Regions from separate parts of the Yersinia aldovae 670-83 genome, predicted to be linked through region 2. Evidence: predicted binding sites of a transcription regulator. Region 2 holds the regulator's gene; each other region holds the start of a gene.

Region 1 (10,841 bases), 940 kb from region 2:
TTAATGCATCGCCTGAGCTATCAATAATACATTGCAGTCCCATCGCTTGAGCCTGCCGAACCAGGTGAGTTAATTTCTCAATAGCCGTACCTGGCGGCAAGCTGCCACTGATCACCAGAATCGATCCTGAGGGGATGTTGCGTACTTGCAGCACCAGCAGATCAAACTCGTCATCACTGAGTCGTGCCCCTGGCATAACAAAACGATATTGTTCACCACTATTGTCTACGTGGACATGCATGTTCTGTCGTGTCCAATCTTGCGTTTTCAGCGTTTCTGTATGAATACCTTCTCTAACAAGCAATTCTTTCAGGTATTCACCGGTCGGGCCGCCAATAGGAAAAATTGCATTTGCTTGCCCCCCCAGATAGACAACCGCGCGTGCGACATTAATTCCTCCTCCTCCGGGTTCAAAAATAGGTGCCGTACAGCGTAGCTTTCCTTCAGGGTAGATTTTAGGAGTCGTCGTCGCACTGTCTAACGAAGGGGATAAGGTTAATGTGAAAATCTGAGTCATGATAATACAACCTTCCTTTTTGGCTTTTACTGCGCAGATTCGGCGCGTAAAATAGAAATTGTGTATTGGTAACGTACTGAAAGTGGCGGTAACGGTAACCAAAAATTCTAAATACTTATCGTAACCGCAGTAAATACAATGACTACTCTGAGTAAAGCACATAACTCAGTGTTTTGCTGTATTAAGGTACAAGTTGGTGAGTCAGTTTTTTGGTTTTAAAATCCGCTTAAAAGGACAAAAATCACATCAGAAACCTATTTGTAACCCGGTCTTTTTATTCCTGCTATCCCCGCAATAACCCCTTCCCTTTCCATATTTATTAATAGAATTATCCGCAAAACGGTTAATAAATTATGTAGGGTATTTATCAAGTCATTCGGATGATAAGTAGTGTTAAAGAAAACAGCAGTATCTGCACTGTCTATTCATTTGAGAGTGGCAATTTATTTCAGGGCGTGACGTAAATAAAAAAGGGGCATCAATCGATGCCCCTCCTTCATACTCAAAACCAATCAATTTACCCTAATTGCTTGCGCGCATTACGGAACATGCGCATCCACGGGCTATCCTCGCCCCACTCTTCTGGATGCCATGAGTTACTGACAGTACGGAAGACGCGCTCAGGGTGCGGCATCATTACCGTAGCTCGTCCACTGGCACTGGTGACCGCCGTAATACCGTTAGCGGAACCATTCGGGTTAGCTGGGTACTGATCTGTGACCACACCGTAGTTATTGACAAAGCGCAGCGCCACCAGATTGTTCTGCTCCAATGTCGCCAGATGTGCAGCATCACGCACTTCAACCCGCCCTTCACCATGTGAAACCGCAATTGGCATCCGTGAACCAATCATATCCTGCATAAACAGTGATGGGTTGTTTGCCACTTCAACCAAACTGAAACGCGCTTCAAAGCGGTCTGACAGGTTACGGACAAAGCGTGGCCAGTGCTCAGCACCCGGAATAAGCTCGCGCAGATTAGACATCATCTGGCAGCCATTACAAACGCCCAACGCCAGTGTTTCAGAGCGATGGAAGAAAGCTTCGAACTCATCACGCACCCGGTCGTTGAACAAAATGGATTTCGCCCAACCTTCACCCGCACCCAACACGTCACCGTAGGAGAAACCGCCGCAAGCCACCAGCGTTTGGAAGGATTGCAAATCAGTGCGCCCTGCCAGCAAGTCGCTCATATGTACATCAACCGCATCAAAACCGGCGCGGTGGAAGGCAGCAGCCATCTCAACGTGGGAGTTAACCCCTTGCTCACGCAGCACTGCCACTTTTGGCCGAACCTGCTTGATAATATAAGGTGCGGCAATGTCTTGTGACGGGTCAAAGGTCAGTTTCACATTTAAGCCAGGATCGCGTTCATCCTGTTTCGCCTGATGCTCTTGATCGGCACAATCCGGGTTATCGCGCAGACGCTGCATCTGCCAGGTGGTTTCAGCCCACCACAAGCGCAGGGTACTGCGTTTTTCGCTGTATATCGCCTCAGTGCCGCTGCGGATATCAAAGACATCACCTTCAACAGCGTGGCCCAGATAGTGAACGCAATTTGCTAAACCGTGGTCGGCCAGCAGTTGCTCTACCTCGCCACGCTGCCCGGCACGCACCTGAATGACGGCACCCAACTCTTCGTTGAACAAGGCAGCCAGCGCATCGTTACCCAAAGATTGAATATCGACGTCCACACCACAATGACCGGCGAAGGCCATTTCAGCCAGTGTGACCAACAAGCCGCCGTCAGAGCGGTCGTGATAGGCCAACAGCGACTGACTGGCCACTAAATGCTGCATGGCGTTGAAGAAGCCAGCCAGTTGTTTCACATCCCGCACATCCGCCGGTTTATCACCTAACTGACGGTAGACCTGTGTCAGCGCAGTGGCACCCAGTGCATTATGGCCCGCGCCCAGATCAATCAGTAACAGTGCGTTATCGCCCATATCAGTGCGCAATTGCGGTGTTACGGTATGGCGAACATCTTCAATACGGGCAAAGGCTGTGATCACTAAGGAGAGCGGCGAGGTCATCTCGCGCGGCTCGTTACCTTCCTGCCAGCGGGTTTTCATCGACATGGAGTCTTTACCCACTGGGATGGTAATTTCCAGTGCCGGACACAGCTCTTCACCTACCGCACGCACCGCATCATACAAACCGGCATCTTCACCTGGGTGACCTGCGGCAGACATCCAGTTAGCCGACAGTTTAATGCGTTTTAGTTCACCAATTTGGGTGGCGGCGATGTTGGTCAGTGCTTCGCCAACCGCCAGACGAGCAGAGGCAGCAAAGTCCAGCAAGGCGACTGGCGCACGTTCACCCAGTGACATCGCTTCGCCATAATAGCTGTCGAGGCTGGCGCTGGTCACCGCACAGTCGGCCACCGGAATTTGCCACGGGCCAACCATCTGGTCACGGGTCACCATACCGGTTACGCTACGGTCGCCAATGGTGATCAGGAAGGTCTTCTCGGCCACTGCGGGTAAATGCATGATACGTTTAACCGCGTCAGCGATACTGATATCAGCCCGTTGTAGCGCTTCGCCCTGCGCTTGCAAGCGGCTCACATCACGCAGCATTTTCGGCGTTTTGCCCAGCAGGACATCGAGCGGCATATCGATCGGCTGGTTGTCAAAATGACGGTCGTTCACCGTTAGATGTTGCTCCTCACTCGCCTCACCGATGACAGCATAGGGTGCGCGCTCGCGGCGGCAAATCTCATCAAACTGCGCCATCTGCGCCGGGGCAATGGCCATGACATAGCGCTCTTGAGATTCGTTACACCACACTTCCAGCGGGCTCATGCCCGGTTCGTCGTTAAGGATGTCGCGCAGTTCAAAGCGCCCACCACGGCCACCGTCGCTGACCAGTTCTGGCATGGCATTCGATAAGCCACCGGCCCCCACATCATGAATAAACAGAATCGGGTTGTGCTCACCCAACTGCCAGCAGCGGTCAATCACTTCCTGACAGCGCCGCTCCATCTCTGGGTTATCGCGCTGTACCGAGGCAAAATCCAAATCTGCATCAGACTGACCGGAGGCCATAGAAGAAGCCGCACCGCCGCCCAAACCGATATTCATCGATGGGCCACCGAGCACCACCAGCTTGGCACCCACGCTAATTTCGCCTTTTTGCACATGATCAGCGCGGATATTACCGATCCCGCCCGCCAACATGATCGGCTTATGGTAGCCACGTAGCTCAGTGCCGTTGTGACTGTTTACGCGCTCTTCATAAGTGCGGAAGTAACCCAGCAACGCCGGACGACCAAATTCATTGTTAAATGCCGCCCCGCCCAATGGGCCTTCGGTCATGATATCCAGCGCCGTTACAATGCGGTCTGGCTTACCAAAATTCTCTTCCCACGGCTGCTCAAAGCCCGGAATACGCAGGTTGGAAACCGAGAAACCGACTAAACCGGCTTTTGGTTTAGCACCGCGCCCGGTGGCACCCTCATCACGAATTTCACCACCAGAACCGGTGGCAGCCCCTGGCCACGGTGAAATAGCCGTCGGGTGGTTGTGGGTTTCCACTTTCATCAGGATATGCGCGGCTTCCTGATGAAAACCATACACGCCGTTTTCTGGCGCAGCATAGAAGCGGCCAACCTGAGAACCTTCCATCACCGCTGCATTGTCTTTATAAGCAGACAAGACGTAATCCGGTGTGTGTTCAAAGGTGTTTTTGATCATTTTAAACAGCGTCTTGGCTTGAACTTCGCCATCAATGACCCAATCTGCGTTAAAGATTTTATGGCGGCAATGCTCAGAGTTAGCCTGAGCGAACATATAAAGTTCAATATCGGTTGGGTTGCGCCCCAAACCGGTGAAAGCCGCCAGTAGATAGTCTATTTCATCCTGTGCCAGTGCCAGGCCCAATTTACTATTGGCCTGCTCCAGGGCACTGCGGCCCTGCCCGAGAATATCCACCCGTTGTACCGGGGCGGGCTGGTGATGAGAGAATAACTGCGCTACTTGTTGTAAATCGGTAAATACCGTTTCCATCATGCGGTCATGCAGCAAGGCGGCTAATTGTTGCCATTGGCTTTCGTTCAGATTCGGGCCTTGAATATAGAAGGCCAAACCACGTTCCAGACGCAGAACCTGCGGCAATGCACAGTTATGAGCGATATCAGTGGCTTTGGAAGACCACGGAGAGATAGTTCCCGGCCTTGGCGTGACCAGTAGCAAACGCCCTTCTGGCGCATGTTCGGGGAGAGATGGCCCATATTTAAGTAGCCGCTGGAGTCTGGCGTGTTCATCAGCACTCAGTGGTGCGCTAACATCGGCAAAGTGAACATATTCAGCGTAGATATCATCTACTGGCAGATGAGCATCCTGGCAGCGGGACAACAGTTTGGTAATACGAAAAGCCGACAAAGCGGGCGAACCACGCAGTATTTCCATAATCTAAGTTTCTCTCTCTTCGAAGTGACGGGAACAGCACTTCATTGGGCGCAGCATTCATTGACGCAAAACAGGGGAAAACGCGCGCTATTATAGTGAATCTATGGCTCCGACGAAACCGTTTGCGTAGCTATTATTAATAATTGCGTTAGAAATTGTCGTTATCGAGAGAATACCAATACTGGATATACCCAAGTGACGTCGAGATACCGGTGGGCGGCAAGGCAGCAAGCAAATGATTCGCGTGACAAATCTGCCCAGAGCAGATTTGAACACAGCCAACACGCCTGCAACTTGAAGGGCGATGGGGATAAATAAGCACGCAATAAAGTTGCACACTGACGCTTTGTTGCGCAAAATGCCACTCCACTGGGGATTTAACCATGTTGAATCTAGCTTCCTGCAAGCACAAAAATAGCGCTGCCGAGAGATAACTATTTGACGCGCATAAAATTAAATTACTTTGTCATTGGTGTAGTTGCCTTACTTCTGGCCCTTGCACTGTGGCCCAATATTCCCTGGCGTAATGGCCAGGAGGGGCAACTTGACCAAATAAAAGCCCGTGGCGAGCTGCGAGTAAGTACCATCAGCTCTCCACTGATCTATGCGACCGGAAAGGATGGCCCTTCTGGTCTTGACTATGAGCTGGCAAAACGTTTTGCTGACTATCTGGGGGTTAAGCTAGTTATCACCCCTCGTCATAACATTGATGATTTGTTTGACGCCTTAGATAGCAATGACGCCGACATGCTGGCCGCCGGGCTTATCTATAATAGTGAGCGCCTCAACCGGGCGCGCACCGGCCCTGCCTACTATTCAGTCTCGCAGCAGTTGGTCTACCGGCTGGGAACGCCACGGCCAAAATCATTCAGCGACCTGAAAGGTCAGTTGGTGGTGGCCTCCGGCTCTGCCCACATGACGGCATTGAAACAGCTTAAAGAGAGCAAATACCCTGATCTCAAATGGGGATCATCCGTTGATCGCTCAGGTAAAGAGTTACTGGAGCAGGTCGCGGATGGCAAACTCGACTACACCCTCGGCGATTCGGTAACTATTGCCTTGTTACAGCGCGTCCATCCACAATTGGCGGTGGCTTTTGATGTCACCGATGAAGAACCGGTCACCTGGTATTTCAAGCAAGGAGCAGATGACAGCCTGTATGCCGCAATGCTCGACTTCTATAGTGACATGGTGGAAGACGGTAGTCTGGCGCGGTTGGAAGAAAAATATCTGGGCCATGTGGGTAGCTTTGATTATGTCGACACTAAAACCTTCTTGTCGGCCATCGATAACGTGCTGCCGACTTTCCGGCCACTGTTCAAAAAGCACGCTGGGGAAATTGACTGGCGCTTACTGGCGGCAATTGCCTATCAGGAATCGCACTGGAATCCGCAAGCCACTTCCCCTACCGGTGTACGTGGCCTGATGATGCTAACTCGTGCAACCGCCAGTGGCCTGGGGGTTAAAGACAGAGTTGATCCCGAGGAGAGTATCAAAGGTGGTTCCACATATTTACAGCGTTTGATGAAAAAGATGCCGGAAACCATTCCTGAAGATGAAAAAATCTGGTTCGCACTGGCCGCTTACAACCTCGGTTATGGCCACATGCTGGATGCCCGCCGTCTGACTAAAAATCAAAACGGTAATCCAGATAGTTGGGTTGACGTCAAAATGCGCCTGCCGATGTTAAGTCAGAAGCGCTACTACCCCAGCACCACTTATGGCTATGCTCGCGGTCATGAAGCCTATAATTATGTGGAGAATATCCGCCGTTATCAGGACAGTTTGGTAGGGTATTTACAGGAAAAAGAGAAGAAAGCAGCGCAAAGTGCCGCGATTGAAGCTGAACTGGGCAAAGCTTATCCGGTCGTCGGGCCGGGTTGGTCAATCAATAATTAGCACTTATCTTTACTTACATCTCGCGCGGTTCAGGGTTTTCCCGCTGCGCGAGTTTCAACGCTTTTTTCTGCGCGCGCCGTTGACGAAAAAAAGCACTTAACTGCTGTGAACACTCATCCGCCAGCACACCGGCGCTTATCTCTATCTGATGATTCACCCCAGGATGGCGCAAAATATCCACCAGCGATCCAACAGCACCGGTTTTCAAATCATTGGCACCATACACCAGGCGGCGGATTCGGCTGTGAACCATCGCTCCGGCACACATCACACAAGGCTCTAAGGTCACGTATAAAGTGGCATCCAGCAAGCGATAATTCTGTAGCAATTGCCCACCTTGCCGCAGCGCCATGATTTCCGCATGAGCGGTCGGGTCATTATCGCTAATGGAGCGGTTCCATCCTTCAGCAATCATTTGATTATCCAGTACCAAAACCGCACCTACCGGGACTTCGCCCTCTTCCTGCGCTCGCAGTGCCAGCATCATGGCATACCGCATCCAGTGCTCATCACTGTCTCCACCAGGTGAATCACATTCAGAAGACATATTTTTATCAGCAGACACATTAACCTCTCAGATACTTTTGCGGCGTGCATTATACACAGCCAGCGGCAAGCGCTATAACCTCTAATTTCACTATAAGATAGCTCAGCTCATAATGATCGGTTAATGTTCCGCCAGGATAGAAACATGAGAAGGCAAATACATGAAGCTCAGCAAGAAAAATGCCGCGGTGGTGCGTAAGACCCTGAATGGATGGGCCAGTGAGGGCGTCATTCCTGAAGAAGAACACCAACGCCTGTTACAAAATATTGATGTTCAGCCTTTTGACTGGCGCAGATTAGCCGGTTACGCCTTCCTTGCCGCACTGGCATCACTGATTATCGCCATTGGCAGCCTGATGGCAGATACGTTCTTGCTCGCCTGGATAAGCCAGTTTTTCCGCTTCGACCCACCGGTACGGGTCGCAGTTACCGGCGTACTGGCTGCCGCCTTTTATCTGTGGGGCTTTCGTCGCCGTCAGCGCAATCCCAGCAAATTGTACAGTAATGAAGCGGTGCTATTTCTCGGTGTGATAATGACCGCAGCCGCCATCGGCCAGCTTGGTATCTGGCTGGATAATGGCAGTGGCCGTATCTCGCTATTATTGTTGCTCGGCACGGTTATCTACGGCCTGGTGGGCTGGTTTGGCCGATCCCCGTTGGTATGGCTGTTTGCCTTGCTGTCGCTGGGTAATGCCTTCGGGGCGGAAACCGGTTATTTATCCGGTTGGGGCGCTTACTGGCTAGGAATGAGTTACCCAATCCGCTTTATCGCTTTCGGCTTGCTGCTTTGTGCAGCCGCACTGTCACTGCAACCTCAATTAGCGCAACGCCGCTTAGACCGCGTTTCACAAGCTATGGGGCTACTTTACCTGTTTATCGCCTTATGGATATTGTCTATTTTCGGCAATTACGGTGACCTGGGCCACTGGTATCAAGTGCGCCAGATAGAGCTACTGCATTGGGGCTTACTGTTTGCCATCGCCGCTGGCGCGGCAATCTGGCTGGGGCTAAAGCAAGATGATGCCATGTTACGTGGCTTTGGCCTGACATTCCTCGCCATCAACTTGTATACCCGCTTCTTTGAGTTCTTCTGGGATGCGATGCCAAAAACTATCTTCTTCCTGCTGCTGGGGGTAAGTTTGTGGCTTCTGGGCCGGCACGCAGAGCGGATCTGGCAGCTCGGTCATCATGACAACGACGTCACTCATTAAGGCCCAAACCGCCGATTAACCAGGTGAATCACAGCCGTTGTGGTTATTCCAATTGCTGTAATTCACCATTTTTACTTACCCGCCAGCGGTGCTCACAGAAATATAACAACGGGTTATCCTGTTTACTGTCGCTGTAGCCGCTGTAGAGTTTCAGCGGCGCCCCCAGACGTTGCTCCAATTGCACCACTTTTTCCGGCCCAAGACAGCGCAGCGGTAACACCCATCCGCCATTACGCCGCGCCATGCGGCTGCCGACCAAACGCAAATGGTGGATAAAGGTTGAATCGTGGTAAACCTGCTCCACCAGCCGTTGCGGTGAACCGGTGATTAACCACACTTCAGCCTCATCGCTTGCCAGATATTGACGTAACCGCATCATCACCACTGGAAATGCGGTTACTTGCTGGCGGAATTCATTCACGAAACGCAACTCTAAATCTTTCAGGTGCGCTTCCCGCCGCCCGAAGGTAATGGCCCACAACAGCAGGCTCATCGGCCAGCGGGTGCAGCGCCCGCCGACCAATAATCCTAAACCAATAACCGGCAGTACAGGGATTACCAGCAACAAATTCAGTGGCAAATGGCGCAACAGAAAACGCAAAAAACTGCCAAACATATCCTGCTGGTGCAGCGTGCCGTCTAAATCAAAAAAGACAATCCGTTTGGCACGCTCTGATTGCGGTTTAGCTTGCTCAACGCTCAAGAATCACTCCTCAGGATCATTGAATCCCATAATCCAGGTGAATATAAAACCTGCCAGTATGGTGACGATCATCGCCACTAAATACAACATCACTTTGCCTGTGATAATAGTCAGCGCAAGTGGCAAACCCGAAATACCAAAGGTAATGACTGTCGCCACTTTCCAATAACTGATTAGCGCCCCGCCCACCGCACCGCCTAAACACGCGGCAATAAACGGTTTACCCAGCGGCAGCGTCACACCAAAAATCAGTGGCTCACCGATACCTAATACCCCGACGGGTAATGCCCCTTTAATCACCTTCCTCAAGCGGCTATTGCGGGTTTTCATTAATACGGCCAATGCCGCGCCAATCTGCCCAACACCTGCCATCGCCAGTATTGGTAGCAACGGGTTAGATCCATGTGCCTGGACCAACTCCACATGAATAGGTACTAGCCCTTGATGCAAGCCGGTCAATACCAATGGCAGGAAGAGGCCGGACAGCAACGCCCCAACCAGTAACCCACCGTGATCAATGGCCAGATTGACACCGTGGGTAATCCCATCGGAGATATAGCCCCCCAGAGGCTGCAAAATTACAATTGCCAGTGAAGCGGTTATCAAGGTGGTCAGCAATGGGTTAACAATAAGCTCGATGGATTCTGGCAAGCGCTGGCGTAGCCATTTCTCCAGCCAGCACATCAGCACCACCACCAACAAGACGGCAATGACACCGCCGCGCCCCGGCTGCAATGCCTCGCCGAATAAGGTAATTTGCGCCAATGCCGGGCTGGTCAGAATGCCGGCCATCACCCCGCCCATCGCCGGTGAGCCACCGAAGACTTTCGCCGCATTCACCCCCACCAGAATATTCATAATAGCAAACACAGCGCTACCGAAGATGGCGAGCAGGCCTAGCAGGTTTGGATACTGCAATGCCAAATCACCGGAGATATCGTGTCGTTTCAGTAAGTTAACTATCCCCATAATCAAACCTGAAGCAATAAATGCGGGGATAATTGGGATGAATATATTAGCCACTTGCCTCAAGGCTGCGCTCATAGGGGCTGCATATTTGGCTTTGGCCTGCGCCTTATTACGGCTGATATCATCCTGAGCAACCACGGTATCATCTGCCCGATTCCCTATCAGGGAACGCATACTATCAACCACTTTTGATGCTGCTCCGGGGCCGACAATCAACTGATGCTGGTCACCCTGCTTGATGTAACCCTTCACCCCTGTTAGCTGTTTTAGCGTGGCTAAATCGGGCAATTGTTCATCTTTCACCACAATACGCACCCGCGTCATGCAGTTTTCAAGTTTGAGAATATTTCCCTCACCGCCAATCCCTGCAAGTATTTGTGTTGCCAATAGTGTTGACTTATCCATAGCCGTTCCCCTGAGTGTAAGCCTTACAGCGCTGCGCGTAAGTAACCATTATGCTGCTGCAAACTCTGACGGGCCTGTTCAGCGCTGATCCCTTTCAGAATCATCAGAATGGCCGGTTTAACTTCATATTCTGTTTGCGCCAAGGCGTGCTCGGCATCAACACGGCTGGCACCCGTGGCTTCA
Region 2 (10,841 bases):
TTCCCTGCTCTACCCCGCGCGCGCTGGACACTGACGAAATCCCTGGCATCGTTAATGATTTTCGTCAGGCAACCGCCAATGCCCGTGAAGCAGGCTTTGACTACATTGAATTACATGCAGCCCACGGCTATCTGTTGCATCAGTTCATGTCACCGGCGTCGAACCAACGCACTGACCAATACGGCGGCAGCATTGAAAACCGCACTCGTCTGACACTGGAAGTCGTCGATGCCACCATCGCTGAATGGGGTGCTGCACATATTGGTATCCGTATCTCACCATTAGGGCCGTTCAATGGCTTGGATAATGGCGAAGATCAGGAAGAAGCCGCGTTGTATCTGATTGATGAGCTGAATAAACGTAGTATTGCTTATTTGCACATTTCCGAACCTGACTGGGCCGGTGGCAAGCCCTATTCTGATGCATTCCGCGATGCGGTTCGCGCTCACTTCAACGGCGTTATCGTAGGTGCAGGGGCTTATACCGCAGAGAAAGCCGAAAGCTTGATCGAAAAAGGATTTATTGATGCCGTGGCGTTTGGTCGTAGCTATATTTCCAACCCGGACTTGGTGACTCGCCTGCAAAAAAATGCCCCACTGAACCAACCAGACGGTGACACATTCTACGGTGGCGGCGCGAAAGGTTATACCGACTACCCAACACTGTAATCAAATCTATTGACGGCATAACGGTCAGACTTGGTCTGGCCGTTATTATTTGTATCCTAATCTTTTCTGTAACCCATTGAACTCATTTAATTGCCGGGGCTATACTTGAACCGGGTTCTACTCACTGTTGCCAAATAATCTGGCAAAATGTAAACAGAGGAAATTATGCGCTTACTCCATACCATGATCCGCGTCGGTGACCTGCAACGCTCCATCGATTTCTATACCAAGGTATTAGGGATGCGTTTACTGCGTACCAGTGAAAACAGTGAATATAAATACTCACTGGCATTCGTCGGTTATAGCGATGAAAGCGACGGTTCCGTAATTGAACTGACCTATAACTGGGGTGTAGAGAGCTACGACATGGGGACAGCCTTCGGTCATCTGGCGCTGGGTGTCGATGACGTAGCCGCGACCTGCGAGCAAATCCGTCAGGCGGGTGGCAATGTCACTCGCGAGGCCGGCCCGGTCAAAGGGGGTAATACCGTTATCGCTTTCGTTGAAGATCCCGATGGTTACAAAATCGAATTAATCGAGAATAAAAGCGCCGCACACGGCCTTGGAAACTGATTAACCCTAAGGCACCTGATGGTGCCTTTTTCTCTCATCACGATAACCTCCTGCATCCCGCGCTAAAATTTGACATAATGCGCACTGAATTCGATGAAGATAAGAAACTGATGGCAGACAAAAGTGACCTTAACGCCCTAAGTGGCCGTTTTCGTGGGTATTACCCCGTAGTAATTGATGTAGAAACCGCCGGTTTTAATGCTAAAACCGATGCATTACTTGAAATTGCCGCAGTAACATTGCAGATGAACAAGGATGGCTGGCTGTTACCCGATGAAACGCTGCATTTCCATGTGGACCCGTTCGAAGGGGCAAACCTGGAACCCGAAGCGCTGGCATTTAATGGTATAGATCCCACCAACCCTTTGCGTGGGGCAGTCAGTGAGCATGATGCGTTACATGCCATTTTTAAAGCGGTGCGCAAAGGATTAAAAGAGCAAGGCTGCAACCGTGCCATCATCGTGGCGCATAACGCCAACTTTGATCACAGCTTTGTTATGGCGGCAGCGGAGCGCGCCAGTCTGAAGCGTAATCCATTCCATCCGTTTGCTACCTTTGATACCGCAGCATTGAGCGGGCTGGTATTGGGGCAAACCGTGTTGGCGAAAGCCTGTCTGACGGCAGGTATTCCGTTTGATAGCAGTCAGGCCCACTCCGCGTTATACGATACCATGCAAACGGCGAAACTCTTCTGTGAGCTGGTTAATCGCTGGAAAAAACTCGGTGGTTGGCCAGTGCCCGCAGGGGAATCAGAGTAACGCAAGCTAACGCAACACGTTCACCATTAAAAAAGGTGGCCTGGAGGCCACCTTTTTATTTGTTACCTAAACCTGCCAATACATTACTCTGCGGCAGGTTTTTCTTCTTCTGAACGGTATTTATCGGCGGTCTCTTTCAGCAGTTTTTGCAATTCGCCACGCTGATACATTTCCATCAGGATATCGCATCCGCCAACCAATTCACCATCCACCCACAGTTGCGGGAACGTTGGCCAGTTGGCATATTTTGGCAATTCAGCCCGGATATCCGGGTTTTGCAAAATATCCACATAAGCAAAACGCTCACCACACGCAGACAGCGCCTGTACAGCCTGAGCTGAGAAACCACAGTTCGGCAGCTTAGGTGATCCTTTCATATAAAGCAGGATTGGGTTTTCTGTTATCTGGCGTTGAATTTTATCAATCGTCGTCATTTTTTTGCTTCCTCAGCCATAGATGGCTACAACGTGTATTGCTTAAAGCAATAGCATTTTATTATCGCATCCGGTCTATTGTAGCGACTGTCACCGCAGGAATAAAACGCCATCTTTTGCAGGGGCTTTACTCATCGGACAAATGGCGATATTGTCAGCTACAAATATGTGTATTTAGAATAACATTTTTGATCCCATCACTTCACTATTATCTTCTGAATGGGATAACGTAAATATACCGCAGCGAAGGTGTTGACGAATGCTCGATTTAAGGTCATTACCTGAGTGAAAAAGCTGCAATTACGCAGCCATTAACGTTTCCTCACAATATCGATTAGAATCCTATAGCTCTCTGCTTTTTTATATCGTGAGTTTCGGCAATACTGTGACTCTTCATATTCATCTCAGGGCCAAGGTTGGTAGCGTTATTATGCGTTTAATACTTACGCTGTTTGTGCTGCTGTTTACCCAGCTATTTCTAAACCTCGCACATGCGTCGCCGCAGTCGCACGCCTCTGCTGAACAAAAGAAAGGTCAAGTCAGCCAGGCCAGCCCTGATGATCGTAAAAAACGTAAAGCTGATAAAAATACCAAAAAAGTCAAAATCGACAACAATAAAACCAGCAGTAAAAATGTGGCAAATAAAATAACGGCCAATAGCGATAAAAAGAAAACGGCAGCCACCGCCAGTAAAACCATTAAAAAGAAAGCGCAGGAAGCCAGTAAACCTAGCAGCAAAAAACCAAACAACAGTAAAACAACGAATATTAAAACCGTAGCCAATAAAAAAGCGGCAGCTAAAAAAACAGAAAAAGTGGCTTATGGTCGTCACCGAAATAAAGCCCAAAGTAAAGCCGATACCGAATTAGTGGCAAACAGTAAGATAAAGCTCAGTCCAGCACATAAAAAGCGCTACCAGCACGCCAAACAGACGGCAATGAGCAAACTGATGAAACAAGTTGGCAAACCTTATCGTTGGGGTGGGTCTTCGCCTAATACTGGTTTTGATTGCAGCGGGCTTATTTATTACGCCTACAAAGATGTGATCAGAATTAAAATGCCACGTACAGCCAATGAAATGTATCACTTACGTGATGCCGCCCCGGTGAAGCGGGCAGAACTGGAAAGTGGTGATCTGGTGTTCTTCAATATCGCCAATCGTGGCGTGGCCGATCATGTTGGTGTTTATTTAGGTAATGGCAAATTTATTCAATCACCCCGTACCGGTGAAGAGATTCGTATCAGTATGCTAGATAATGATTATTGGCAAGACCATTATGTTGGCGCACGGCGTGTAGTGACACCTAAAACCATTCGATGATGCTCAACCCCGCACCCAGTGACCTCACGAAGTGCGGGCTATATCCCCTTATTTTTACTTTCCCTGACGTCACGCGACCTTTGCTTAATAACCAGCTAAATTGTATGGTTATATCTGTTATTCCTGTTGAAAGTTGTTAAGATTAATATCCACAACAAAAATACAACAATTACGTTTTTAACCGCTCTTCACCGTACCGTCATCATTGATAATCGGTCGGATTTGAGGAGCAAAACACCCTGAGCAACCCCGAAAGGAGAGCACGATGTCTTTTGAATTACCGGTATTACCTTATGCACAAAATGCACTGGAACCCCACATTTCGGCTGAAACGCTGGAATACCATTACGGCAAACATCACAACACCTATGTGGTTAACCTCAACAATCTGATTAAAGGCACTGAATTTGCTGGCAAATCACTGGAAGAGATTGTCAAAACCTCCAGCGGCGGCGTATTCAATAATGCGGCTCAGGTTTGGAACCACACCTTTTACTGGCATTGCCTGTCACCCAATGGTGGCGGTGAACCCAGCGGCAAGGTTGCCGAGGCTATCAATAACACCTTTGGGTCGTTTGCTGAATTTAAAGCACAGTTTACCGATGCGGCAGTGAAAAATTTCGGCGCGGGCTGGACATGGTTAGTGAAAAAAGCAGATGGCACACTGGCGATTGTCAGCACGTCTAATGCGGCTACCCCCTTGACCACGGCAGATAAACCCGTATTGACGGTCGATGTGTGGGAACATGCTTATTATATTGATTACCGCAATGCGCGGCCAAAATACCTGGAGAACTTCTGGGCCTTGGTCAACTGGTCTTTTGTTGAGAAAAATTTAGCCTGATAGCGCGCAGAGTAAACCGGCAGCGAGCAATGATTAAGGGCGGGTTAACCGCCCTACTTCACGCATATACCGGCAAGCGGCTTAATTAATTCATTACTGCCACGAAACTAAATGCAATAATCATCGCCAGCGCACCCACAGTCGTAATCAGCGACATTTTCAGATTGGCATCCATAAAAACTCCTCAGCCGGTTAATTTAGTAGGAAAAGGCACATAGTTAGTGTGTAAAATTATTTTCCCACAGTTAGAGAAAAAAATCTTGTGCTCATTACACACTTTATAAGATTGAATACCTCTTTCACTTTTCCTCCAGATCAGCCAAAATTCGCAGTTCATAACTGCGTACCGACGAATAACGACCAATAAAGACTCTCAGACAACCCGCTGACGCGCTCATTCAGGCCACTATCTTGTTACTGTCTAAGCGATTTTCGGGTAACGCAGGCAAACGATTAACATAATACTTACCGGCTGTAACCGGTGAGCTTAGGAGTCATTTTTTGTATGGCAACGATTAAAGATGTGGCCAAACACGCCGGTGTGTCCACCACCACCGTTTCCCACGTTATCAACAAAACGCGTTTCGTCGCCGAAAATACCAAGGTGGCTGTTTGGGCTGCCATTAAAGAACTGCATTATTCGCCCAGTGCTGTGGCCCGCAGTTTGAAAGTGAATCACACCAAATCCATTGGCTTGCTGGCCACGTCCAGCGAAGCACCCTATTTTGCCGAAGTGATTGAGGCGGTCGAAAATAGCTGTTATAGCAAAGGCTATACCCTGATTTTATGTAATTCTCATAATAATCTGGACAAGCAAAAAGCCTATTTAGCGATGCTGGCCCAAAAACGGGTCGATGGATTATTGGTGATGTGTTCCGAATATCCAGAACAACTGTTAGGAATGCTGGAAGATTATCGCAACATCCCGATGGTCGTCATGGATTGGGGGACAACGCGTGGCGATTTTACCGACGCTATCATCGATAATGCCTTTGAAGGCGGCTATTTGGCAGGCCGCTATCTGATTGAACGCGGTCATCGTGATATTGGTGCTATTCCCGGTCAGTTATCCCGTAATACCGGTGGTGGCCGTCATCAGGGCTTTATGAAAGCATTGGAAGAGGCCAGCATCCCGTTACGTGAGGAATGGGTAGTTCAGGGTGATTTTGAACCTGAATCGGGTTATAAAGCCATGCAACAAATCATGTCACAAAAACATCGCCCGACCGCCGTGTTTTGTGGTGGCGACATTATGGCGATGGGGGCTATCTGCGCCGCCAATGAGATGGGCCTGCGGGTACCACAAGATGTATCAGTGATTGGCTATGACAACGTGCGTAACGCGCGCTACTTCTCGCCTGCGCTGACCACTATCCATCAGCCAAAAGAACGTTTAGGTGAAATGGCCTTTACTATGCTGCTTGACCGTATTGTCAGTAAACGGGAAGACCTTCAAACCATTGAAGTACACCCTAAACTGGTTGAGCGCAACTCCGTAACTGACGGCCCATTTCGCGATTACCGCCGTTAATCTGGCCTTCTGCCGGTAGTTATCAGCGCTATCGGCAGCCCGCACTGGGCATTATTCGTTATCGTCTTTCAACCATTCCGCGTTTAACGTGACGCTGTCACCTAAGTAATCAAGTAACCAGGCGAGTGCCGGTGAGTGATTATTTTGCTCCCAAGTCAGGCAACACGGGCTGTCCGGTAGCGGTTCGGTTAGACTTAGCGCCGCCAGCCGCCCCTGCTCAATCAGCGGTGACACCATATGCGCGGGCACCATACCGATACATAATCCTGCACACAGGCAATCGATGCCCGTAGACCAATCCGGAGCCACCAGCCGCTGTTGGTTATCCAGTGTCCAGGTATCTCGCTTGGGCAAATTGCGGGCCGTATCTTCCAAACACAGCGAGGGATAAGGCCGCAATTGGTCATCACTAAGTGGCCCGGTTAGACTGGCTAAGGGATGATCCACACTGACGACACAGTGCCAGCTAAGAAACCCCATATCGCGAAACACAAAACGCCCGCCAACAGGAATGGCACGGGTCGCGCCAATGGCCATATCTGCCCGGCCATCCACCAGCGCATCCCAAACACCATTAAATACTTCATAACGCACCCGCAACTCAACATCGGGAAAATGCCGATAAAAATCCAACACTAAGCGGCGACTACGCTGAGGTTTGACAATCTTGTCTACCACGATATTTAACTGCCCGCGCCAACCATTCGCTACTTGCTGGCATTGACGGCGCGTGTCATTCATTTTTTTGATAACATCTCGCGCTTCTTTAATAAAAACCACGCCAGCTTCGGTTAATGCCACATCACGATGGCGTCGTTCAAACAGCGGAACTGCCAGCCACTCTTCCAACTGACGCACAGTATAACTGACCGCAGATGGCACGCGGTGTAACTCCTGAGCTGCGGCACTGAAACTCCCCGTGCGGGCCACCGCATCAACGACATCCAGTGAATATTCAGACCACATTATTTTTCACCTTTTTACACCATTCGTTAGCTTTCAAAATTTTTGATATCATGATGCAAATATTAACGTTTCACAACCCAATATCTCCCCGCTAGAATGCCCACCGCTTTGTTACAACAATTTTTTCACAGTAACTCTATAACTCCTTTTATGACCCCGATGTTTATAGTTGATTTGTTTATAAAGCAGCGGTTTATAACGTGAGTACCTGCAAAATTATAATTTAGCCAACGTAATTGAAGCTGCATGTGGCCCAGCCCGTAGGGTGTTCCTCAAAAATGGGGCGTCATCCCGCTGAACTTACACCGTTCAGTGACGCGGGTAAGCACAAGCCGCGCGCCCTGTGGCTTCAAGTACCCAGCATATAAAGAGAAATAAAGAATGAAAACGTCGTCTGGTTTTATGTTCTATCTGGCCGGTCTGAGCATGTTGGGCTATCTGGCTACCGACATGTATCTGCCCGCTTTCGGCGCAATGCAACAAGAACTGCAAACCTCTGCCAGCGCCATCAGCGCCAGTTTGAGTCTCTTCCTCGCCGGTTTTGCGATCGCCCAGCTTATCTGGGGGCCCGTATCAGATAAGTTAGGCCGCAAACCGGTGCTGTTAGCCGGCTTGGGGTTATTTGCAGTGGGTTGTCTGGGGATTTTGTGGGTTGAAAATGCCACCCAATTATTGATTCTGCGCTTTATTCAGGCAATAGGCGTGTGTTCTGCTGCCGTGAGCTGGCAGGCTCTGGTGGTGGATCGCTATCGCGATGGCAAAGCCAACCGCGTATTTGCCACTATCATGCCATTAGTGGCACTCTCTCCCGCGCTGGCCCCGATGCTCGGTGCATGGTTATTAAACCACTTCAGTTGGCGCTCAATTTTTGTGGTATTACTGGCAGTCACATTACTGCTCCTTATTCCAACGGCGCGGCTTAAAGAACGGAAAAAAACCACCGAGGATAACGCGGCGCGCATCAGCGCTAAAATCAGTTTTTGGCAGTTGCTAAAATCCCCGACCTACAGTGGCAATGTGATGATGTTTGCCGCCTGTAGTGCCGGTTTCTTTGCCTGGTTAACCGGTTCACCTTTTATTCTGGGTGATATGGGTTATAGCCCGAATGTTATTGGTTTGAGTTATGTTCCGCAGACCTTAGCCTTCCTGCTCGGTGGGTTTGGTTGCCGCAGTGCGCTGGCTCGAATCAAGGGCAACACCCTACTGCCGTGGCTGTTGCTGGGCTATGCCGCAAGCATGGTTGCCCTGTATCTGATAGCAACACTGACTGAGCCGACACTGATCACATTGCTTATTCCGTTCTGCATAATGGCGCTAGTGAATGGTGCCTGCTACCCTATTATCGTAGCAAATACATTAATGCCGTTTCCGGCCAACACAGGTAAAGCCGCCGCGTTGCAAAACACACTTCAGCTCGGCTTATGTTTTGTCGCCAGCATGTTGGTTTCGGCCTATATCAGCCAGCCATTGTTGGCAACCGTTACGGTAATGTTATCAACCGTCGTGTTAGCCGCTTTAGGTTATGGCACTCATTGCTACGCATTGCGCAAAGAAAAAAGCCATACTAGTGCTGTTGACATGATTACGTAGAGTCATAATTTTCAATAGAAATAGTCACTAATGAACATGCGAGCCGGGAATGATTTATAATTGAGAATGCACCCCGGCAAGCCTATACTCGACTCAATAAACAACATTATCATTAAAAAAAGCATTATCTTAAGCTCTTTCTGTGTGCGTGGATCGCGCCACTTTTACACTTATGGATGAGTCGCCCTAAAACAAAACGTAATAGGGTTTCTTATTAATCTTCCTCTTTTACTCAACGTAATGGGGTTGCAGCCAGGCAAATAACAAACCGATAAACGGGTTTGAACAATATTTATGCCAGCCCACAGAATGGGCCTCTCAGAGGTTCATTTAGCCCAATGAGCTTACTCAAGTAAGTGATTTGAGTCGGTGAGCGCCAAAAACATCGCTGCAACTTCAAGTACCAAGGGTATATCCGTAATGGATACCAGACACCAAACACTATTGGTATGTCTCTGCGCATATAGATCTTGTCGCGGGTCATAAGTCAGAAGAAAGTGATGGAGAAGCTATGAGTACATCCTGTATAGAAGACCAACGTATTCAAGAAAGCCCTTGGTATCGTATTGTACACGAGATGCTGAGTCGGGCTGATATTGAAATCAATGGTTCGCGCCCTTTCGACATTCGCGTTAATAATCCGAATTTTTTCAAACGGATATTGGAAGAAGGATCTTTGGCATTAGGTGAAAGTTATATGGATGGCTGGTGGGAATGTGATCGTCTGGATATTTTCTTCCAGCGTGTTCTCCAGGCGGGTTTAGAGCATCAACTTCCACACCATTTCAAAGATACTTTACGCATTGTGGCCGCCCGAATTATCAATCTACAATCAAAGAAAAGAGCCTGGATTGTTGGCAAGGAACATTACGACTTAGGTAATGATCTTTTCACGCAAATGCTCGATAGCAATATGCAATATTCTTGCGCCTACTGGAAAGAAGCCACCACGCTCGAACAAGCCCAGGAAAACAAGCTGCGCATGATTTGCGATAAGCTCCAGTTAGCGCCGGGAATGAAACTGTTGGATATCGGTTGTGGCTGGGGTGGGCTGGCAGCATTTGCTGCACGTCACTATGGCGTGTCAGTCTCCGGCGTGACTATTTCTGCGGAACAGCAAAAACTGGCGCAAGAACGCGGTGAAGGGCTGGATGTCACTATTTTGCTGCAAGATTACCGTGACTTGAATGAGCAGTTTGATCGTATCGTTTCTGTCGGCATGTTTGAGCATGTGGGGCCGAAGAATTATCGCACGTACTTTAATGTGGTAAAGCGTAATTTAAAACCTGACGGACTGTTTTTGCTGCACACCATTGGCGCTAACCGCACCGACTTACATGTCGATCCGTGGATCAATAAATATATATTCCCCAATGGCTGTCTGCCATCGGTAAAACATATTGCTCAAGCCAGTGAACCTTATTTCATCATGGAGGACTGGCATAACTTTGGGGCAGATTATGACCGAACATTAATGGCATGGTATGAACGTTTCCAGGCGGCGTGGCCGACGCTGGCGGAGAATTACTCATCACGTTTTCACAGAATGTTCAGTTATTATTTAACTGCCTGTGCTGGCGCATTTCGTGCGCGTGACATCCAGTTATGGCAGGTAGTTTTCAGCCCGAATGGGGTGGATGGCGGTATTCGCGTACCGCGTTGAAACCCCAAGACACCTAAACGGTTGATAGGACAGGTGTACACCATGACCCTGTCCTGCGTTTATTCATATGCCGTCAGGTTACCCGCGCACGGCCTTATCAACCACCGTTGCGGCATGGGCAATATCACGTTGCGCTAATACCCGCTCCACCGTGTCCACAACAGCCTGTGTTTGTGGGTCTATTTCAATATTAACCCGATGCCCCAGGCGTTTCTTCCCAAGCGTGGTACGTTGTAGCGTTTCTGGAATCAAATGCACACAAAAACGGTTACCGACCACTTCACCGATGGTCAGGCTAATACCATCGATACCGATAAAACCTTTGTGTAAGACATATTTCATTAAATCGTCGCTTGGCATACGGAACCAGATCTGGCGATTATTTTCCGATGTATATATCTTGGCTATTTCAGCAGTACAAATAATATGGCCGGACATCAAGTGACCGCCAATCTCATCGCTGAATTTAGCCGCCCGCTCCAAATTAACCACA
Region 3 (10,841 bases), 2.1 Mb from region 2:
ATATCAGCCCGGGTAAGGGGTTGGTTATCCATCACGAATCCTGCCGTAATATTCGTGGCTACCAGAAAGAACCTGAGAAGTTTATGGCGGTTGAGTGGGACAAAGAGACTGAGCAAGAGTTTATTGCTGAAATTAAAGTCGATATGTTCAACCAGCAAGGGGCTCTGGCGAACCTGACCGCAGCAATTAATGCAGCCGAATCTAATATTCAGAGCCTGAATACAGAAGAGAAAGATGGCCGGGTATACAGCGCCTTTATTCGCCTGACTACCCGTGACCGAGTCCATCTGGCTAACATTATGCGTAAAATTCGTATCATGCCCGATGTAGTTAAAGTCAGTCGTAATCGCAATTAGCGCCTATGAATCCTCAACGCTATGCGCGTATATGTGAAATGCTTACGACCAGGCAGCCAGACCTAACGGTTTGCCTGGAAGAAGTGCATAAACCTCATAATGTCTCTGCAATTATTCGCACTGCCGACGCTGTTGGTATCCATCAAGTTCATGCTATTTGGCCAACGACTCAAATGTACACGCGGCTCTCCTCTGCTGCTGGCAGCAATAGTTGGGTACAGGTCAAAACACACACTCATATTGCCGGTGCCATTGCTCATCTTAAATCACAAGATATGCAGATACTGGCGACTCATCTGTCTGATAAAGCTGTTGATTTCCGTGAAATCGACTATACCCGTCCAACCTGTATTTTGATGGGGCAGGAGAAAACCGGTATCTCTGAAGAAGCTCTGGCACTGGCGGATCAAGACATCATTATTCCGATGATCGGCATGGTGCAATCGCTTAATGTTTCAGTCGCTTCAGCATTAATTTTATATGAAGCCCAACGGCAGCGGCAAAATGCGGGCATGTATCAGCGAACCCAGAGTGTTTTGTCAGAAGATGAACAACAGCGACTACTGTTTGAGGGCGGCTACCCAGTATTGGCGCACGTTGCTAAACGTAAAGGGCTGGCTCAACCCCATATTGATGAGCAGGGTCAGGTCATTGCCGATGCGCAATGGTGGTCTGCCATGCAATCCACGGAGTCTTAGATGAAAGGTCGCCTACTGGATGCCGTACCCCTGAGTACACTTTCCTGTGTTGGCGCTAGTCAGGCGGGAAAGCTGGCTAAAATGGGTCTGGAAACTATCCAAGACCTGCTGCTTCACCTGCCACTACGTTATGAAGATCGCACCCGCCTGTACCGTATTGGCGATCTGATGCCCGGCCTTTCGGTCACTGTTGAGGGGGAAGTTCTCCGTTCAGATATCAGTTTTGGCCGTCGCCGTATGATGACCTGCCAAATCAGCGATGGTAGCGGTGTGCTCACCCTGCGCTTTTTCAATTTCAATGCCGCGATGAAAAATAGCTTATCTCCAGGTAAGCATGTGATTGCCTATGGCGAAGCTAAACGGGGTAATACCGGCCCGGAAATCATTCACCCAGAATATCGGGTGCATGGCGAGAATATTGGCGTTGAATTACAAGAGTCGCTAACACCGATTTATCCCACCACTGAGGGTATTCGTCAGGCAACGCTGCGCAAACTAATCGATCAGGCGCTGGCAATGCTAGATACCTCTGTTATTGCCGAATTATTGCCCATCGAATTAAGCCGCTCACTGATCAGCCTGCCGGAAGCAATTCATACGCTACATCGTCCACCAGCAGATATTCAGCTAGCGGATTTAGAGCAAGGTAAACACCCGGCACAGCGGCGGTTGATCATGGAAGAGCTGCTGGCCCACAACCTTAGTATGCTGGCTGTTAGGGCGGGGGCACAAAGCTACCGCGCATTGCCGTTACTGGCCGAAAAACAACTCAAGCAACGTTTTCTGGCGGCTCTGCCATTTACCCCAACCGGCGCTCAACGGCGGGTAGTGGCGGAGATTGAGCAGGATATGACCCATAACTTCCCGATGATGCGGTTGATTCAAGGGGATGTGGGTTCTGGTAAAACATTGGTTGCGGCGCTGGCTGCGCTGCGGGCCATTGCTCACGGCAAGCAAGTCGCACTCATGGCGCCAACGGAATTGCTGGCAGAACAACATGCCGCCACGTTTCGCCAATGGCTGGAACCACTAGGGCTGGAGGTCGGCTGGCTGGCTGGGAAACAAAAAGGTAAAGCACGTATAGCACAGCAAGAAGCCGTCGCCAGTGGTCAGGTTTCGATGGTTGTCGGCACTCACGCAATGTTTCAAGAACAGGTACAGTTTTCTGGCTTGGCGCTGGTTATTATTGATGAACAACATCGTTTCGGGGTTCATCAACGGCTCGCTTTATGGGAGAAGGGCGAGGAGCAAGGCTTCCATCCGCACCAGTTAATTATGACCGCAACCCCAATCCCAAGAACACTGGCTATGACTGCCTATGCTGATCTTGATACTTCAGTGATTGATGAGCTCCCCCCCGGTAGAACACCGGTCACAACGGTTGCGATCCCTGATACCCGCCGCAGTGATGTGGTTCAGCGGGTTAAAAATGCCTGTCTGGAAGAGGGTCGGCAAGCCTATTGGGTCTGCACCCTGATTGAAGAGTCTGAGTTGCTAGAAGCGCAAGCAGCCGAAGTCACCTGTGAGGAATTGAAAATCGCTTTGCCAGAAATTAAAGTCGGTTTGGTTCATGGCCGCATGAAAGGGCCAGAAAAACAGGCGGTTATGCTGGCCTTTAAACAAGGTGAATTGCAGTTACTGGTTGCCACCACGGTGATTGAAGTTGGGGTTGATGTACCTAACGCCAGTTTGATGATTATCGATAATCCAGAGCGATTAGGGTTAGCGCAATTGCATCAGTTACGTGGCCGTGTTGGCCGTGGTGCTGTCGCTTCACACTGTGTTCTGCTGTATAAAACGCCGCTGAGCAAAACGGCTCAAATGCGCTTGCAAGTGCTGCGCGACAGTAATGACGGTTTTGTTATTGCTCAGCGGGATTTGGAAATCCGTGGCCCTGGCGAATTGCTAGGAACACGCCAGACGGGGAGTGCTGAATTTAAAGTGGCCGATTTACTGCGTGATCAGGCGATGATTCCCGAAGTGCAACGGGTTGCCCGCCATCTGCATCAGCAATATCCTGAACACGCGCAGGCATTGATAGAACGCTGGCTGCCAGAGCGAGTACGTTACACTAATGCTTAATCAATAAGGGGCCAGGCCAGCCCCCCAAATGCAGTTACCCCACCACCGCCGGGAATATCGGCAGTAATAGATAAAGCTTAATGACGATTGCATTGGCGATATCAATAAAGAACGCACCTACCATCGGCACAACCAAAAACGCCAGATGAGACGGACCAAAACGGTCAGTGATCGCTTGCATATTGGCAATTGCAGTGGGTGTTGCACCCAGGCCAAAGCCACAATGACCCGCCGCCAGCACCGCTGCATCATAGTTTTTGCCCATAACACGATAAGTAACAAAAATAGCGTACAGCGCCATTGCCAGTGCCTGAACGGACAAAATAACCAACATCGGTAAGGCCAGTGAAGCCAGTTCCCAGAGCTTCAGGCTCATTAATGCCATCGCCAAAAACAGTGACAGACTAACATTGCCCAACACGGATACCGCTCGATCAAACACTTTATAGAAACCGATTGCCGATAGCGTATTGCTGAGGATAACCCCGACAAATAGCACGCAGACAAAGATTGGCAGCTCAAACATCGTTCCCTGCAACCAGCCCGCAATAACATTACCTGCCATCAAGCAAATCGAAATCATAGCTATGGTTTCGACTAAGACCAACGAAGTGATCATCCGGCCTGCTGATGGTTTTTCAAATGCGGACGGGACTTCGCTATCGTCTGGTGTGCCATCTGGCGTAGAAGAGTGCTTCACCAAATAGCGGGCAACCGGGCCGCCAATCAAACCGCCCAGTACCAAACCAAATGTTGCACAGGCCATAGCAACTTCAGTTGCGTTTTCAAAGCCATAACGCTCAGTAAATAGTTTACTCCACGCAGCCCCTGTTCCGTGTCCACCCGATAAGGTAATTGAACCTGCCAATAGCCCCATCAGTGGGTCTAGCCCCATCAATTTAGCAAGCGCTATACCGATTGCATTCTGCATCAGCAGTAACCCGATGACCACAAAGATAAATACGCTCAGGGCTTTGCCACCGGTACGTAAACTGGCTAGATTTGCATTCAATCCAATAGTTGCAAAGAATGCCAGCATCAAGGGATCTTTCAGCGACATATCGAAACTGATTTCCCAACCGAGGGTCTTTTGCATCAGCAGCATCAAAAAAGCGACCAGCAAGCCACCGGCTACCGGTTCAGGAATAGTGTATTTTTTTAGGAATGAGACAGTTTGTACAAGTTTTCGGCCTAATAATAAAACCAAACAGGCCGCGACTAGCGTGCCATAGGTATCGAGATGAAACATCTTGGTACTCCATGCGATTGAAATATCGAATAAAAATATGACGTTAGACAGTTCCTTAAAAACGCCAAAACAGTTAAGAAGGGGATTAGAAAAAAAAACGCCGCCAATTACAAGTTTAGTCGTAGAAAAATGCGAAGCGGTAACGAATAGAATTATTTAAAGAAATACTGCGCAACCGATTGCTTTTGTGAGGAAGAACATTAAAATGCCCTCTTTGCCGATCCGGAAATGCCACTCCATGTCTACGCAATCCGCCGAGCTTGATACACCACAGCAGGCAACCACTCGCCCCAGCGAATTGATTTATCGTTTAGAAGACCGCCCTCCCCTCGCCCAAACATTGTTCGCCGCTTGCCAGCATCTATTGGCGATGTTTGTTGCAGTGATAACGCCCGGCTTATTGATTTGCCAGGCGTTGGGATTACCAGCGGAAGATACCCAACGCATTATTAGCATGTCGCTGTTTGCATCCGGCCTGGCGTCGTTGTTGCAAATTAAAACCTGGGGACCAGTTGGCTCTGGCTTGTTATCGATTCAGGGTACCAGTTTTAACTTTGTTGCGCCGTTAATTATGGGTGGCCTGGCGCTGAAAAATGGTGGCGCTGATATCCCAACCATGATGGCAGCACTATTTGGTACGCTGATGATTGCGTCCTGTACCGAAATTATACTTTCCCGCTTTCTACATTTGGCACGCCGTATTATCACCCCGCTGGTATCCGGCATTGTGGTAATGATTATTGGCTTGTCATTGATTCAGGTCGGGCTGACATCTATTGGTGGCGGTTATGGTGCAATAAGTGATCATACCTTTGGCGCACCAAAAAACCTGTTATTAGCGGGTGCAGTCTTAGTGGTGATTATTTTGCTGAACCGCCAGCGCAATCCGTACCTGCGAGTCGCCTCTTTAGTTATTGCTATGGCCGTGGGTTATCTGCTGGCCTGGTCGCTGGATATGTTGCCAGAAAGCCGCCCGGTGGTGGATACCGCGCTGATTACCATTCCAACACCGCTCTATTATGGCCTCTCTTTTGACTGGAACCTGCTGGTGCCGCTGATGTTGATCTTTATGGTGACCTCACTGGAAACCATCGGCGATATTACTGCAACATCAGATGTATCAGAGCAACCGGTTCATGGCCCGTTGTATATGAAACGGCTAAAAGGCGGCGTGCTGGCGAATGGTTTGAACTCGATGCTGTCAGCGGTGTTCAATACTTTCCCTAACTCCTGCTTTGGCCAGAACAATGGTGTTATCCAGTTGACCGGTGTTGCCAGCCGTTATGTTGGTTTTGTTGTCGCGCTGATGCTGATTGTGCTGGGCCTGTTCCCAGCCGTTGCCGGTTTTGTGCAGCATATCCCAGAGCCGGTGCTGGGTGGGGCCACCCTTGTGATGTTCGGTACGATTGCCGCCTCAGGTGTGCGTACTGTGTCACGCGAAACCCTTAATCGCCGCGCGATTATGATTATGGCGTTGTCATTGGCGGTTGGTATGGGTGTCGCGCAGCAACCCCTGATTCTGCAATTTGCGCCAGATTGGATAAAAACACTGCTTTCTTCCGGGATTGCCGCCGGTGGTATTACTGCCATTGTGCTTAACTTGCTCTTCCCACAAGAAAAATAATCTTTGGTTAATGCATCAATGAAATGGCCAGTCGTAAACGATACTGGCCATTTTTTTATCAATAGATAATGGATTGTCTATTGAGCTAACGGGCAAATTACGGCATAAACAGGGTTCCGTATCACCGAAAGCGTGGAAAAACCGGATGAAATTTCTCGGGAAAGTGCTGTTAACGTTATTACTGCTACTGGTGCTGTCTGTAGCGCTGTGCTACGTATTGATCCAGACCAGTTGGGCCGCCAGTTGGCTGAGCCGCTGGGTGAGTGATAACAGCGAATATCGCCTCTCTCTGGGGAAAATAGACCATTCATGGTCAGCACCGGGGCAAATCAGTTTGAGTAATATCACGCTTGGGAAGGCCAACCAACCCCCCTTTCTTATCGCCCAGCAGGCATTGCTTGGCCTGAGCTGGCGGCAACTCACCGAGCCGCACCATTTTCTCAATCTGCAACTGCAAAATGGTAGCTTAATCCTCAATAACACCGCATCACCGCTGCCGCTACAAGCCGATACATTACAGCTAACCAATATGGCGTTGAATACGACTATTGAGCCGAAAAATTCAGCTAGTCAATGGCAGATTACCGCTCAAAAAGTGAATGGCGGCTTGGTGCCGTGGCAGCCGCAACCGGGCAATAGCCTTGGCGAAAAGACGCAATTTCAGTTCAGTGCCGGTTCCCTGACCGTCAACGGCATCACCGCTCAACAACTCTATCTACAAGGTTCGATTGAGAAAAATGCCCTGACCCTGACTAATTTCGGAGCCAATATCGCACAAGGGGAATTGACCGGGAATGCCAGCCAGTCAGCGGATGGTAGCTGGCTGGTTGAAAGGTTACGTCTGAGCAATATCCGCCTGCAAACCGCGGCCACGTTAGAGCATATCTGGCAGACATTCTTACAGTTGCCGCCAATTACATTAAAACGCTTTGATTTGATTGATGCGCGTGTTGAAGGGAAAAACTGGGCATTTAATGATTTAGATCTCACACTGAAAAATATCACCTTTAAGCAAAGTGATTGGCAAACTGATGATGGCGAACTGGCCTTCAATGCAGGCGATATTATCAAAGGTAATATTCATCTGATTGACCCCATCGCAACATTTTCTTTATCGCCGGCTGGCGTGGCAATTAATCAGTTCTCAACCCGCTGGCAAGATGGCCTGTTAAGGGCTCAGGGGAATTGGGCACGCGATACTCATCGTCTACAGTTGGATGAGCTGACTCTCGTGGCATTAGTTTATACCTTGCCCTCAAACTGGAAACAGCAATGGCAACAAACGCTCCCCAACTGGTTGTCTGAGGTCTATGTTAGCAAGCTGAGTGCTAACCGCAATTTATTGATTGATATCAGTCCTGACTTCCCATTCCAGATTACGTCGCTGGATGCGTCGGGCACTCACTTACTGCTGGCAAAAAACCATCAATGGGGGATATGGTCTGGATCGCTGATGCTGAATGCCGGTAATGCCACCTTCAATAAAAATGATGTTCGCCGCCCGTCATTGGCCCTAAATGCGAATGAACAACATATTACGTTTAGTGATTTAAGTGCTTTTACCAAAGAGGGTTTGTTGGAGGCGACCGGCAGTATTGACCAAACACCAGCCCGATCGTTATCACTGATACTGACTGGCCGCGCGGTCAATCTTGATATCTTGCAAAATTGGGGCTGGCCGGCCTTACCACTGCAAGGTTTGGGCAATTTGAAATTGCAGATAAAAGGCAATCTAGCTACAGATACTGCACTAAAAACGACGATTAACGGCTCACTACAGGCCACTGACAGCCACGGGCAGCAAGTAAGTCAGATAATAGAGCATGGTGAGGTGCAAAACGTGGCAAAACAATAAGAACGATTAATGCAACCTTCGCGAGAGAACAATTAAGAATAACTGCCGATTACGTAAGATTTAGCGTAATCGGCACAAGCCGCATCGGTTACACCGAAGGGAAGGAGCCTGAATATTCAAGAAAACTTGGTGGTACATAGTTATTAATCTTATGCTCATGACAATATTCGATAACCTGCTTTTTACTGGTAACACCGGCCTTCCGGTAGATATTTTGGGTGATATTGCAAACAGACCGGGGCGATAAATGAATCTTCTTAGCAATTTCGTTGCTGGAAAATTGATGTAAAATATAAAATAACACTTTCCATTCTCTTTGGGTGAATAACTGCGATGGGGGTGTAAATATAAGTGAGTCGGGTGCTTTCATTTTATTTAAGCGGGTGAGTATTGTATCGTGTACTGGCCTATCATGACAAATAATCCCCTGAGACACGCCGTTTTCATCAATTAATGGATACTTATCAGCAAAATAAGGGGTAAGATAAGAAAGACCATCCCATTCATTAATTTCAAGCGTTGTTATACGATCCTGTAATAACTCTACCTGGCGATCTTGCCGCTGAAATTCATCCTGAAATGCTGCGGCTGCGTGGGGTATTTCACCATCGAATAACCCTTCCACACAATATCCATCAGGTAAGTTGCATAATCGATTAAATCGATGGTTTGCATAAACATATCGTGATTGATTGTCTTTCACTATCCAAGGTTCTGAACTGTGCTCCCAAAACCGGATGAATACCTCAAGTGCATTTGATAGTGTTTTTTCCATTACCATTTTCTCCTTAACTTTAAACTATTTCACCCTGCAAGTGGAAAAGAACCTGAATATTCGAAAATGCTTTGTGGTACATAATTATGAATATTCTGCTCATGACAATATTCGATAATCTGCTTTTTACTGGTAACACCGGCCTTCCGGTAAATATTTTGGGTAATATTGCACACAGACCGGGGCGATAAATGAACCTTCTTAGAAATTTCGTTGCTGGAGAAGTGATGTAAAATATAAAATAACACTTCCCACTCTCTTTTGGTGAGTAACTGTGATGGGGGGGTGAATGTAATTGAGATGGGTAATTTTATATTTAAGTGGGTGAGAATTGTATCGTGCACGGGTCTACCATGTATAATAACACCCTGAGACACTCCGTTCTCATCTATTAATGGATACCTATCAGCAAAAAAAGGGGTAAGATAAGAAAGGCTATCCCATTCATTGATTTCAAGTGTCATTATTCGATCCTGTAATAATTCCGCTAGCCGATCTTGCCGCTGAAATTCATCCTGAAACTCTGCGGATGGCATGGGTATTTCACCATCCAATAACCCTTCCACACAATATCTATCAGGTAAGTTGCATAATCGATTAAATCGATGGTTTGCATAAACATATCGTGATTGATTGTCTTTTACTACCCAAGGTTCTGAACTGTGCTCCCAAAACCGGATGAATACTTCAAGTGCATTTGATAGTGATTTTTCCATTTCCATTTCTCCTTAAATTTAAACTCTTTTACCCAGCAAGTGGAAAAGAACCTGAATATTCGAAAATGCTTTGTGGTACATAATTATGAATATTCTGCTCATGACAATATTCGATAATCTGCTTTTTACTGGTAACACCGGCCTTCCGGTAAATATTTTGGGTAATATTGCACACAGACCGGGGCGATAAATGAACCTTCTTAGAAATTTCGTTGCTGGAGAAGTGATGTAAAATATAAAATAACACTTCCCACTCTCTTTTGGTGAGTAACTGTGATGGGGGGGTGAATGTAATTGAGATGGGTAATTTTATATTTAAGTGGGTGAGAATTGTATCGTGCACGGGTCTACCATGTATAATAACACCCTGAGACACTCCGTTCTCATCTATTAATGGATACCTATCAGCAAAAAAAGGGGTAAGATAAGAAAGGCTATCCCATTCATTGATTTCAAGTGTCATTATTCGATCCTGTAATAATTCCGCTAGCCGATCTTGCCGCTGAAATTCATCCTGAAACTCTGCGGATGGCATGGGTATTTCACCATCCAATAACCCTTCCACACAATATCTATCAGGTAAGTTGCATAATCGATTAAATCGATGGTTTGCATAAACATATCGTGATTGATTGTCTTTCACTATCCAAGGTTCTGAACTGTGCTCCCAAAACCGGATGAATACCTCAAGTGCATTTGATAGTGATTTTTCCATTTCCATTTCTCCTTAAATTTAAACTCTTTTACCCAGCAAGTGGAAAAGAACCTGAATATTCGAAAAAGCTTTGTGGTACATAATTATGAATCTTCTGCTCGTGACAATATTCGATAATCTGTTTTTTACTGGTAACACCGGCCTTCCGGTAAATATTTTGGGTTATATTGCACACAGACCGGGGTGACAAATGAACCTTCTTAGCAATTTCGTTACTGGAGAAGTGATGCAAAATATAAAATAACACTTCCCACTCTCTTTTGGTGAATAACTGTGATGGGGGAGTGAATACCAGTGAGGTGGGCACGTTTATCTTATTTAATCGGGTTAACATTATATCGTGCAGCGGTCTGCTATGACAAATTACCCCTTGAGATATACCATCCTCATCAATTAAAGGGTATTTATCACTTAAATAAGGTGTGAAATATGAACGTCCATCGTATAACTGAATATCTACTGATGTTATACGATCTTGTGATAGTTCGACTCGACGATCATGTTGTTGAAACTCATCCTGGAAATCTGCTGATGGTGTAGGAATCTCACCATCTAACCGACCTTCTAAGCTATATGTATCCGGTAAGTTAAATAATTTATAAACTCTACTATTTGCATAAATAAACCTTGATTGATTATCTTTTATTGCCCAAGGTTCTGAACTTTTTTCCCAAAACCGGATTAATACTTCAAGCACATTTGATAGTGTTTTTTCCATTGCTACTTTCTCCTTAATTTTAAACTATTTCACCCTGCAAGTGGAAAAGAACC

What was found. The regulator PurR, encoded in region 2, represses purine synthesis genes. The targets are predictions, from matches to a motif close to CANGCAAACGTTTGCNTG.
Positions count from the first base shown of each region.
Region 1: a site for PurR is predicted at 5,037-5,054, ahead of purL (phosphoribosylformylglycinamidine synthase). Genes of this name have one in related genera too.
Region 3: a site for PurR is predicted at 4,554-4,571, ahead of gltS (sodium/glutamate symporter). Genes of this name have one in related genera too.

Region 1 is NZ_CP009781.1:3,831,424-3,842,264, reverse strand. It holds gene pfkB (6-phosphofructokinase II) at 1-517, opposite strand, end outside; gene purL (phosphoribosylformylglycinamidine synthase) at 1,035-4,925, opposite strand; gene mltF (membrane-bound lytic murein transglycosylase MltF) at 5,364-6,824, shown strand; gene tadA (tRNA adenosine(34) deaminase TadA) at 6,838-7,371, opposite strand; gene AT01_RS17255 (hypothetical protein) at 7,532-8,581, shown strand; gene yfhb (phosphatidylglycerophosphatase C) at 8,625-9,197, opposite strand; gene AT01_RS17245 (PTS transporter subunit EIIC) at 9,288-10,658, opposite strand; gene murQ (N-acetylmuramic acid 6-phosphate etherase) at 10,682-10,841, opposite strand, start outside.
Region 2 is NZ_CP009781.1:296,888-307,728, reverse strand. It holds gene nemA (alkene reductase) at 1-668, shown strand, start outside; gene gloA (lactoylglutathione lyase) at 834-1,241, shown strand; gene rnt (ribonuclease T) at 1,352-1,999, shown strand; gene AT01_RS01455 (Grx4 family monothiol glutaredoxin) at 2,083-2,433, opposite strand; gene AT01_RS01450 (C40 family peptidase) at 2,864-3,754, shown strand; gene sodB (superoxide dismutase [Fe]) at 4,020-4,598, shown strand; gene cydH (cytochrome bd-I oxidase subunit CydH) at 4,684-4,773, opposite strand; gene purR (HTH-type transcriptional repressor PurR) at 5,104-6,129, shown strand; gene punR (DNA-binding transcriptional activator PunR) at 6,181-7,095, opposite strand; gene punC (purine nucleoside transporter PunC) at 7,477-8,685, shown strand; gene cfa (cyclopropane fatty acyl phospholipid synthase) at 9,197-10,348, shown strand; gene AT01_RS01420 (riboflavin synthase) at 10,427-10,841, opposite strand, start outside.
Region 3 is NZ_CP009781.1:2,628,090-2,638,930, forward strand. It holds gene spoT (bifunctional GTP diphosphokinase/guanosine-3',5'-bis pyrophosphate 3'-pyrophosphohydrolase) at 1-356, shown strand, start outside; gene trmH (tRNA (guanosine(18)-2'-O)-methyltransferase TrmH) at 362-1,054, shown strand; gene recG (ATP-dependent DNA helicase RecG) at 1,055-3,136, shown strand; gene gltS (sodium/glutamate symporter) at 3,171-4,385, opposite strand; gene AT01_RS11990 (uracil-xanthine permease family protein) at 4,624-6,009, shown strand; gene AT01_RS11995 (AsmA family protein) at 6,155-7,864, shown strand; gene AT01_RS12000 (helix-turn-helix transcriptional regulator) at 7,953-8,639, opposite strand; gene AT01_RS12005 (helix-turn-helix transcriptional regulator) at 8,669-9,355, opposite strand; gene AT01_RS12010 (helix-turn-helix transcriptional regulator) at 9,384-10,070, opposite strand; gene AT01_RS12015 (helix-turn-helix transcriptional regulator) at 10,099-10,788, opposite strand; gene AT01_RS12020 (helix-turn-helix transcriptional regulator) at 10,818-10,841, opposite strand, start outside.